DNA from 2 places in the Rhizobium sp. 01T437 genome. Region 2 is predicted to be linked to the other one. Evidence: riboswitches for the same ligand, from Rfam matches in the RefSeq annotation. Region 2 holds a riboswitch; the other holds the start of a gene.
What was found. A riboswitch is a leader RNA that binds a small molecule or an ion and turns the genes downstream of it on or off. The one in region 2 is predicted to bind S-adenosylmethionine.
Positions count from the first base shown of each region.

Region 1: linked by a shared signal. The riboswitch ahead of AC1DM5_RS13655 (O-succinylhomoserine sulfhydrylase) and the one ahead of metA (homoserine O-acetyltransferase MetA) in region 2 are both predicted to bind S-adenosylmethionine.

Region 1 is NZ_JBFTPM010000006.1:123,490-129,181, reverse strand. Features, by position in the region: gene AC1DM5_RS13675 (acetylornithine transaminase) at 1-180, shown strand, start outside; gene argF (ornithine carbamoyltransferase) at 226-1,143, shown strand; gene AC1DM5_RS13665 (Hsp33 family molecular chaperone) at 1,235-2,227, shown strand; gene apaG (Co2+/Mg2+ efflux protein ApaG) at 2,330-2,722, opposite strand; gene AC1DM5_RS13655 (O-succinylhomoserine sulfhydrylase) at 3,009-4,193, opposite strand; SAM riboswitch at 4,240-4,318, opposite strand; gene AC1DM5_RS13650 (2'-deoxycytidine 5'-triphosphate deaminase) at 4,392-5,486, shown strand; tRNA gene AC1DM5_RS13645 (tRNA-Gly) at 5,547-5,620, shown strand; gene AC1DM5_RS13640 (hypothetical protein) at 5,631-5,692, opposite strand, start outside.
Region 2 is NZ_JBFTPM010000005.1:210,275-215,409, reverse strand. Features, by position in the region: gene AC1DM5_RS11905 (aldose epimerase family protein) at 1-550, opposite strand, end outside; gene metA (homoserine O-acetyltransferase MetA) at 691-1,614, opposite strand; SAM riboswitch at 1,662-1,739, opposite strand; gene AC1DM5_RS11895 (ABC transporter ATP-binding protein/permease) at 1,887-3,728, shown strand; gene AC1DM5_RS11890 (DUF5666 domain-containing protein) at 3,784-4,413, opposite strand; gene AC1DM5_RS11885 (VOC family protein) at 4,575-4,973, opposite strand; gene AC1DM5_RS11880 (ABC-F family ATP-binding cassette domain-containing protein) at 5,078-5,135, opposite strand, start outside.

The sequences.
Region 1 (5,692 bases), on a different contig from region 2:
TCGGCAGAACTTCTGAAGGAAATCCGCGCCGCCCATCTTCTGGCGATTCCGGCAGGCGATAATGTCATCCGTCTGCTTCCGCCGCTGGTCGTAACCGCGGAAGAGGCGCGCGAGGGAATTTCCCGTATCGAGCGCGCCGCCGAAAGCATCCGTGCCGCCAAGGTCAAGAAGACCGCTTGATAGGACAATGCCCCGCCCGACGGCGGGCGTAGCAGGTAACGAACAATGGCTTCCCCCAAACATTTCCTCGATCTCTCCGCGGTCACCGCATCCGACCTCAGAACCATCATGGACGATGCCAAGCTGCGAAAGCAGGCATTCAAGGCAGGCAGCGGCGACAAGCCGCTCGCCGGCAAGATGCTGGCCATGATCTTCGAGAAGCCGTCCACCCGAACCCGCGTCTCCTTCGATGTCGGCATGCGCCAGCTCGGCGGCGAGACGCTGTTCCTGTCGGGTACAGAAATGCAGCTCGGCCGCGCCGAGACGATCGGCGACACCGCCAAGGTTCTGTCGCGCTATGTCGACGCGATCATGATCCGCACGACCGACCACAATCGCATGCTGGAGCTTGCCGAGCATGCGACCGTGCCGGTCATCAATGCGCTGACGGACGATACCCATCCCTGCCAGATCATGGCCGATATCATGACCTTCGAAGAGCATCGCGGCCCGATCAAGGGCAAGACGATCGCCTGGACGGGCGACGGCAACAACGTGCTGCATTCGCTCGTCGAAGGCGCTGCCCGTTTCGGCTATCGCATGAACATGGCCGTACCCCTTGGTTCCGAGCCGAAGGATCACTATCTGAACTGGGCCCGCAATGAGGGCGCCGAAGTCATGCTTTACCATGATGCAGACCGTGCGGTCGCCGGCGTCGATTGCGTGGTGACCGATACCTGGGTCTCCATGAATCAGGAACATCGGGCCCGCGGTCACAATGTCTTCCAGCCTTATCAGGTCAACGCGCATTTGATGGCGCAGGCCGGCAAAGACGCATTGTTCATGCACTGCCTCCCCGCTCACCGCGGTGAGGAGGTGACGGATGAGGTGATCGATGGTCCGCAATCCGTGGTCTTCGATGAGGCGGAAAACCGTCTTCATGCGCAGAAGTCGATTCTTGCTTGGTGCCTGGGCGCGATCTGAACCATAATCGGATGTCGCGAGTTCCAAACTCGCGGCTGCGCAAGCAGCCGGTACGCTAGCCGGCTGCTCTGACAAAACAGGAGTGAAAGCCATGGCAGAAGCTGCCGCCGCCCTCGGCGAGTTCGATTTCGCCGGCGATGATCATGTCGTCCCCTTCCAGGTGGAAGGGCTGGATGTGCGCGGTCGCGCCGTCCAGCTCGGCCCAATGCTGGATTCAATCCTCGAACGCCATCATTATCCCACGCCCGTCGCCCGCCTCCTGGCGGAAGTGGTGGTGCTGACCGTGCTGCTCGGCACCTCGCTGAAATTCGACGGCAAGTTCACCGTCCAGACCAAGAGCGACGGCCCCGTCGATCTGCTGGTCGCCGATTTCTCGACGCCGGAGAATGTCCGTGCCTATGCCCGTTTCGATCAGGCGCTGCTCGATCAGGCGATCGCATCGGGCGAGACCGAGCCGGAACAGCTCCTCGGCAAGGGCGTGCTCGCCTTCACCATCGACCAGGGCAAGTTCAGCCAGCCCTATCAGGGCATCGTGGCGCTTGACGGCACCTCGCTGGAAGACATTGCCGGCGTCTATTTCCGCCAGTCGGAGCAGATCCCGACGCGTGTTCGCCTTGCCGCCGCCGAGCTCTTCGACCGCGACGAGAACGGTAAGCCGCGTCACCGCTGGCGGGCAGGGGGCCTCGTCGCCCAGTTCCTGCCGGAAGCGCCGGAGCGTATGCGCCGGCCCGATCTTCACGGCGGTGATGGTGACACGGCTGCGCGCGCCCATGTCGAGGATGATGCCTGGACGGAAGCCCGCTCGCTCGTTGAAACCGTGGATGCCGATGAACTGACCGATCCGCTTGTCGGCACCGAGCGCTTGCTCTTCCGCCTCTTCCACGAGCGCGGCGTGCGCGTCTACGAACCGCGAGCGGTCTTCGATCGTTGCAGCTGTTCGCGGGAAAAGATCGGTGGCGTGCTGAAGGGCTTCAGCGCCGAGGAAATCGAGGCGAGCCAGGAAAACGGCGAGATCTCGGTCACCTGCGAGTTCTGCTCCACGACCTACCGCTTCCCGGTGCACGAAGTTGCAGCGGCGGAGTGACTAAAAGCATGTTGCGCAAAACTGTGCAGCGGTTTTGCGATAACGACATGCGAAAACAAGGTCTAAAGCGTGGTAAGCGAATCTGAAAGATCGCGCCGCGCTTTAGTTAAGCACCCTGAGCAGGCCGGGTGAATCCAGCGAGAAGGCGGGTATGTCGACATTGAACATCTCGCCTTCGTCCGTCTCCATCTGGTAGTGGCCGAACATCAGGCCGGATGGCGTATCAAGCGGGCAACCGGAGGAATATTCATAGGTGTCACCTGGCTGCAGCCGCGGCTGTTCGCCGACGACGCCGGGGCCGCTGACCTCGTCGATCTGCCCGTTCTGGTCGGTAATGTTCCAGTAGCGGTTGACGAGACGCACGGCGATGCCGGAATTGTTGCTGATGACCACACGGTAACCCCAGACGTAACGATCGTCCTCCGGATCGGATTGCTCCTCCAGATAAAACGGCTCGACAACGACTTCGATATCTCGTGTGAGGGCGCGATACATGCCTTACACCTTAGTCAGGATATGTTACCCGTATCTTATAAGAGGCCTCTGCCGTCAAGAAACGGTACAGTGATCGCGGCCTCACCACCCCCGGTTGGACCGCCTTTCGTTCATTAAGCCTAACTCTCAGTGTTAATTTCAAGGCAAATGCCACGACCGCGGTGCTTTCCGCTGCCGTGCCTAGAACGCCGTGCGTCCTTTCGAACGCACAAAGGACGCTCTGCTCTTTGAAACTACGCATCGGCCCGAAAATCGATTCCGATTTTCGGGCCGATGCTGGAGAAGATCAGGCCGAGACCTTGGCGAGCGCGCGGGCGAAATCCTCGATGAGATCGTCCGTGTCTTCGATGCCGGCCGACAGGCGCACGGTGCCAGGCGAAATGCCGAGCTCGGCACGCGCCTCGTCCGTCAGGTTCTTGTGCGTGGTCGTCGCCGGATGGGTGATCAGGCTCTTGGAATCGCCGAGATTGTTGGAAATCTTGACGATCTCCAGCGCGTTCTGCAGCGCGAACGCCGCATCCTTGCCGCCCTTCAGTTCGAAGCAGACCAGCGTCGAGCCGCCGGTCATCTGCTTGGCGATGATATCGGCCTGCGGATGGTCCTTGCGGCCGGGATAGATGACCTTGGCGACCTTGCCCTGATCGGCGAGGAAATCGGCGATCTTTGCGGCATTCTGCGTCTGTTGCTTGACGCGCAGCGGCAGCGTCTCGATGCCCTTCAAGAGCGTCCAGGCATTGAAGGGCGACATGGCGGGGCCAGTATGGCGGAAATAGTCATGCAGGTTCTCGTCGATCCATTCCTTGTCGGAAAGAACCACGCCGCCGAGGCAGCGGCCCTGGCCGTCGATGTGCTTGGTCGCGGAATAGACGACGATATGAGCGCCGAGCTCCAGCGGCTTCTGGAAGAGCGGCGTCGCAAAGACGTTGTCGACGACGACCTTCGCACCGATCTGGTTGGCGAGCTTGGCAACACCAGCAATATCGACCACTTCCAGTGTCGGGTTGGTCGGGCTTTCCAGGAAGAACACCTTGGTCTTCGGCGTAATTGCCTTTTCCCAGTTCTCCAGATAGCGGCCGTCGACCAGCGTGCAGTCGATGCCATATTTCGGCGCCAGCGTCTCGACGACCCAGCGGCAGGAGCCGAAGAGGGCGCGCGCGGCAACGATGTGATCGCCGGCCTTCAGCTGGCAGAGAATGGCGGCGGTGACGGCGGCCATGCCGGAAGCGGTGGCGCGCGCGTCTTCGGCGCCTTCCAGCATGCACATGCGCTTTTCGAACATGTCATTGGTCGGGCTGCCGTAGCGCGCATAGATGAAACCTTCGGTCTCGCCCTTGAAGCGCGCTTCTGCCGCTTCCGACGTATCGTAGACGAAACCCTGCGTGAGATAGATTGCCTCGGATGTCTCACCATATTGCGAGCGGAGCGTTCCGCCGTGGACGAGTTGGGTTGCCGGGCGCCAAGTCTTGCTCATGCCATCACCACTTTCAAACAACAAAAAAACCGGCCGCAAATGCAGACCGGTTTTCAACCCGGTCTTTTTAGCCACTTATTTAACGTGGCTGCAAGCCGACCGGCCAAATCACCACGGGATAAATTTGCAATACTGCCGTTCTAAGCTTGCGTCAATTCCCCGACTTTGGTTTTGTCGGCTGCAAATTATGGATGGAGCATGATGGCTCGCGAAACTGGAATTTTGGCCGACCGCGCAATTGCCGCGCTGTTTGAGACGGGGCGTCTTCAAAGCGAGCGCGAGCTGGACCGCGACCAGATCCAGCCTGCCAGTCTGGATCTGCGGCTGGGCGCCAAGGCTTTCCGTGTGCGCGCCAGCTTCATGCCCGGCCCGTCCCATCTCGTTTCAGACAAGCTCGACCGGCTGAGCCTGCATGTCATCGACCTCAGTGAAGGCGCGGTGCTGGAAACCGGCTGCGTCTACATCGTACCACTGATGGAGCGCCTCGATCTGCCGGCCGACATGTCGGCCTCGGCCAATCCGAAGAGTTCGACCGGCCGCCTCGATATCTTCACGCGCGTCATCACCGATTACGCGCAGGAATTCGACAAGATCCCATCAGGCTATTCCGGCCCGCTTTATCTCGAAATCAGCCCGCGCACGTTCCCCATCGTCGTGCGCCGCGGCTCGCGCCTGTCACAGATCCGCTTCCGCGTCGGCCATTCGGTTCTGGGCGAACCGGAGCTTTTGAAGTTGCACGCAACGGAAACGCTCGTCGCCTCCAAGCTGCCGAACGTATCCGGCGGCGGCATTGCGCTGTCGATCGATCTGACGGGCGACGAAGAAGGCCTGATCGGCTATCGCGGCAAACACCACACGGCCGTCGTCGACGTCGACAAGAAGGCCCAGCACGATATCTACGATTTCTGGGAGCCGCTCTATAGCCGCGGCCGCACTGAACTGATCCTCGACCCGGATGAGTTCTATATCCTCGTCTCGCGTGAGGCCGTGCACGTTCCCCCGCATTATGCGGCGGAAATGACACCTTTCGATCCGCTCGTCGGCGAATTCCGCGTCCACTATGCCGGCTTCTTCGACCCCGGCTTCGGCCATGCGCCGGCCGGCGGGCGCGGCAGCCGCGCCGTGCTGGAAGTGCGCAGCCACGAAGTGCCCTTCATCCTGGAGGACGGCCAGATCGTCGGCCGCCTGATCTACGAACACATGCAGGAACAGCCGTCGAGCCTCTACGGTTCGGGCCTCGGTTCCAACTATCAGGCCCAGGGCCTCAAACTGTCGAAGCATTTTCGCATTTGATGCCCGATGGCGCCGTCACTTGACAGCGGCGGCCATCTGTTGGAAGTCTCAAGCCATCAGGCGGGTGTAGCTCAATGGTAGAGCAGCAGCTTCCCAAGCTGAATACGAGGGTTCGATTCCCTTCACCCGCTCCAGTTACATCTCTCAATCTCTTCCGAAAATGTTGATCGGCCGGTACTGGCGGTGAGCGATCGCCAGCGTGCGAT
Region 2 (5,135 bases):
GGCCATCGAGATTGAAATAGGAGTGCTGGCAGACATTGGCGATCGTCGGCTGGTCCGTCGTCGTCTCGTAGTTGACGGAAAGCTCGCCATTGCCATGCACGCGATAGGTCGCCTGGACCGTGCAGTTGCCGGGATAGCCGGCGCGGCCATCGGGATCGACGATCTTCAGCACGACACGGTCGGTCTCGTGCTCGACGATCGTCCAAACGAGCGTACCGATATTGTTGCTGCCGCCGTGAAGATGCGTGACGCCCTTCTCGTTCAGTTCGAGCTGGTAGTCCTTGCCGTCGAGCGTGAACTTGCCGTCACCGATGCGGTTGGCACAGCGTCCCGGCGTCGCGCCGAAGAAAGGCGAATGCGAGAGGTAGCTGCCTAAATCCTCGAAGCCGAGCACCAGCGGCGCATCATGGCCCTCGAGCCTGATATCCTGGATCACTGCGCCCCAGCTCAATACCTTGACCGTCAGTCCGCCGCCGCGGATGACGACGCGATGGACGGTCTCCCCGTCCTTCGTCTGTCCGAAAACTTCCCGTTCCAACTTGTTCGTCATGATCGACGCTCACTCCATCCCTAGGATTCAGGAACCGGAACCTGCCCCCATTTCCTGCAAACCGCAACCGGGCGAGGCCGGAAAACAAAATGCCGTCGCAGAAATGCGGCGGCATTATTTGTAAACCTGCCCGGTGACGCTCAGATGTCTGATCCGATCTCTTCGATATCGTAGGACGTCGTCTGGTAGATCTCATTGATCCAGTTGCCGAAAAGCAGATGCGCGTGGCTGCGCCAGCGGTTCTGCGGCGCAAGCGCCGGATCGTTATGCGGGAAGTAGTTGTGCGGCATCTTGATCGGCACGCCAGCATTCACGTCGCGGAAATATTCGTCCGAAAGAGACGTGGAATCATATTCGACATGATTGAAGATATAGAGCCGCCGACCCTTCGGTTCGTGGACTAGACAGACGCCCATCTCACTCGATTCCATTAGGATCTCGAGGCCGTCGACCTTCTCGATGTCGGCCCGGCGCACCTCGGTCCAGCGCGACACCGGAACCTCGAAATTATCAGAGAAGCCGTTGAGATAAACGGAAGAGGGTTTGAGATTACGGTGGCGGTAAACGCCGAAGGCCTTTTCCTTCAGTTCATACTTCGGCACGCCGTGGAAATGATAAATCCCCGCCATCGCACCCCAGCAGACATTCATGGTCGAATGGACGTTTGTCTGTGTCCAGTCGAAAATCTGCTGCATTTCCTTCCAATAGGTAACGTCCTCGTAAGGCAGCGTCTCGATCGGCGCGCCCGTGATGATGAAGCCGTCGAACTTGCGGTGCTTCACTTCCTCCCAGGTCTGGTAGAAGGCGAGCAGATGTTCTTCAGATGTGTTCTTGGCTTTGTGGTTGCCGACGCGGATCAGCGAGAATTCCACCTGCAGCGGCGATGCGCCCACAAGCCGCGCCATCTGCACCTCGGTCTTGATCTTGTTCGGCATGAGGTTGAGCAGCCCGATGTGCAAGGGGCGGATATCCTGGCGGATCGCCACCGTTTCGGTCATCACCCGCACGCCCTCGTTCACGAGGGTTTCGAAGGCAGGCAGCGTATCGGGGATCTTGATGGGCATTGCGGTCAACTCGATCAAAATAAAAAACCGGCGGCGAAAGAATCGCTACCGGTCCGCACGCGGCCCTTTAGCGATTTATTTAACGTGGCTGCAAGCCGGCCGGCCAAATCACCACGATATATCTTAATTAGCGCCAGTCGCGCTGCGAATCAACTGTCAATAGAGACAGCTGCACAAGCCATCACGCTTTCTTTATGGGTGGTGGAATCTGTTGATGGACCAGTAACGCCCCCATGTTATTAATGGTGTGATGGGCGATTTTGGAAAAAATAATGAAAAATGACGTAAAAGGAGGGAAGGGCATCCAGAGTCAGGACCGGGTGGGGTATGATCTCAGCCTGACATATCGGCTTGGAGTGATGTTCTCCGCATTCTGGAATTCGCAGGTTCGCGGCAAGGTCGTGGGGCTTGCGATCCTGCTTGTCGTCATCATCCTAATGACCGCCTATGGACAGGTGATCCTCAACGAATGGAACGCCCCTTTCTACGATTCCCTCGAGCGTCGTGATCTCGGCGAGTTCTTCCGCCAGCTCGAAGTCTTCGCGATGATCGCCGGTGCGCTGTTGCTGCTCAACGTGCTGCAGGCATGGCTGAACCAGATGACCGCCCTCTACATGCGCGAAGGCCTCTCACGCGATCTCGTCGATCAGTGGCTGGAGCGCAAGCGCGCCCTCAAGCTCTCCACCATCGGCATCCTCGGCGTTAACCCGGACCAGCGCCTTCACGAAGATTCCCGCAATCTTGCCGAAAGCACCACCAACCTCGCTCTCGGCCTCCTGCAATCGACCATCCTGCTCGTCAGTTTCATCGGCGTCTTGTGGGAACTTTCGAGCGGCTTCATCTTCCATATCAGCGGCCACAGCTTCACCATCCCCGGCTACATGGTCTGGGCGGCGATCTTCTACGCCGCATCGGCCTCGTTATTGAGCCAGGTCGTTGGCCGTAAGCTCGTCAAGCTCAATGCCGACCGGTTCTCGAAGGAAGCCGAACTGCGCTTTGCGCTGATGCATGCCAACGAGAACATGCCGGCGATAACAGTGGCGCGCGGCGAAGAGAACGAGCGCAAGCGCATCAACGGCGATATCAGCAACGTCCTTACCGTGATCAAGCGGCTCGCCATGGCCAATACCAACTTGACCTGGGTCTCGGCGGGTTATGGCTGGCTGGTTATCGTTATCCCGATCATTGTTGCAGCCCCCGCTTATTTCTCCGGCGGGCTCACTTTCGGCCAGCTGATGATGTCGGTTGGCGCCTTCAACCAGGTCAATACGGCGCTGCGCTGGTATGTCGCCAACTTCGGCCCGATTGCCGAATGGCGCGCCACGCTGATGCGCGTCACCGATTTCCGCCAGGCGCTTCAGGAGATGGATGATGGCTTCGATTTGAAGGACGCAATCGTCTACGAGGAAACCGCGCCCGACAGGCTGACGCTGAAGGATATCGTCATCGTTGCCAAGCTTGGCGAGGATATCGACGATTGCGGCGGCTTCCAGATGCGCGAAACGGATGTGACGATCAGGGCCGGCGAAAAGGTGATGATCAACGGCGATCACAGCGTGAACCGCCGCCTGCTCTTCCAGGCCATGGCCGGCCTCTGGCCCTGCGGCAAAGGCACAATAGGCCTGCCGCCGATTGACGACATCCTCTTCATCCCCCAGGTCGCCTATGTGCCGGGCGGAACGCTGCGCGAGGCGATCGCATTCCCCCAAAAACCCGAAGCCTATGACACGGCGGCCATCGAAGCTGCGCTTGAGGCTGCCGGCTTGCATTCGCTGGTCGCCCGCCTCGATAGCCGCGCGCGCTGGGACAAGCTTCTCGATGCCGATGAACAGAAGGCAATCGGCTTTGCCCGCCTGCTCCTCGTCAAGCCGCGCTGGGCCGTCTTCGACGAAGTGCTCGAAGGCATGGAGCCGGAATGGCAGCACACGATGACGAAGCTGCTTGCCACGATGCCGGATACCGGCATGATCTATATCGGCCGCTCGGAGACCTATCTGGAAGCGCTGCATCCGCGCACACTGCATCTGCTGGCGCTGCCTTCGAAATCCGGTGATGAACCGGTAGCGTCCGTTGCAGGATCGAGCGCCGCGGCAGCTCCTGCCCCGGCGCTCTGATCAATTCCAGTAGGAGAAGTGTGCAGCGGTTTGGCTGGAATTACTCCAGGAGAGCTTACATCGGCGGCATCACGCCGTTGATGCCGACGGCGACCTGCGCGGCCGAGATGCTGCCGTCAGCTGCCCTTTCCGCCATGACGATAACGCCGGCACCCGGCTTCAGATCATCTTTCGTTGCCGGCGCAAAGGTGACGATCGGCGTACCCTCAGCAATCGAGATGGTCTTTTCCTTGCCCTGATAGGTGAGCGTGATCGTGTGGCCGTCGACAGCCTTGACCGCATTGCTGACGGTCGCATTCGTCATCGAGCTGTTCGGCTGCACGTCCCACGGACGGCTGCCTTCGCCGGTGCCCTTCATCGCGGCCGGGAAGATCAACACCTCGATCGCGCCATCGGGACCTGTGCCCTTCGGCAAGGAGGCGACACCAACGAAATCGCCGACCTTGATATCATCGACAGAAGCATTCCTGATACCCGAGACCTTCCAGCCGGACTTGAGCGCCACCGTCGCATCGCTGCCCTCGCGGGTCTTGACGGTTAGCGTGTCGCCGTTGAGACTCTCGATCGTGCCACGAACGCGCACGCGCTGGTTTTCCTGAGCAATCGCCGCCTGCGAAAGGCTAAGCACGACGAAGCCGCTGGCGGCAAGCGCCGTCAATATTCTGGTATAGGATTTGCAAGACATGTAACTCTTCCTTGTCGCCATTGATCGGCACGATCCCCAGCTGAGCGGCACTCTATGCCGCATGACGCGGCGCGGGCGAATCAAGGAAAAGTGAGGAAAGCGGACCCCGACAATCCGGTTCCAGACGCCGGAGTCCGCGAAAGACCTTTGAAAAGACCGGCTCAACCGGCAGCAGACATGTCCATGTACATGATTTCCCAGACATGGCCGTCGAGGTCCTGGAAGCTGCATCCATACATCGGCCCCATATCGAGGATCGGCTTCCAGGGCTCGCCGCCCGCTGCCAGCGCCTTCTTGAGGTAATCATCCACCTCATCGCGGCTGCCGGCCGAAAGGCAGGTCAGCACTTCCTTGCCCTTCGTCGTATCGGCAATATCGCCCTCGATGAACTGCTGGAAATGACCGTGGGTCAGCAGCATCACATAGATGTTTTCCTCGACAATCATGCAGGCAGCATCGTCGGTGGTAAAATTCGGATTGTAGGAAAAGCCGAGCGCCGAGAAGAATTCCTTCGACTTGACGAGATCCTTGACCGGCAGGTTCACAAAAATCATGCGCATGAAAAATCTCCCTTATGACGTGGCGGCACCATGCCGTCGATCACGTTCGGCCCAAGGACGGAGAAAAACCACCCGATCCGACATTTCAGGAAATTTTTATCGGATCAGCCTTCCAGCTCCTCGCGCAGCATTTCGAGTTCCAGCCATTCCTCTTCCATCTTG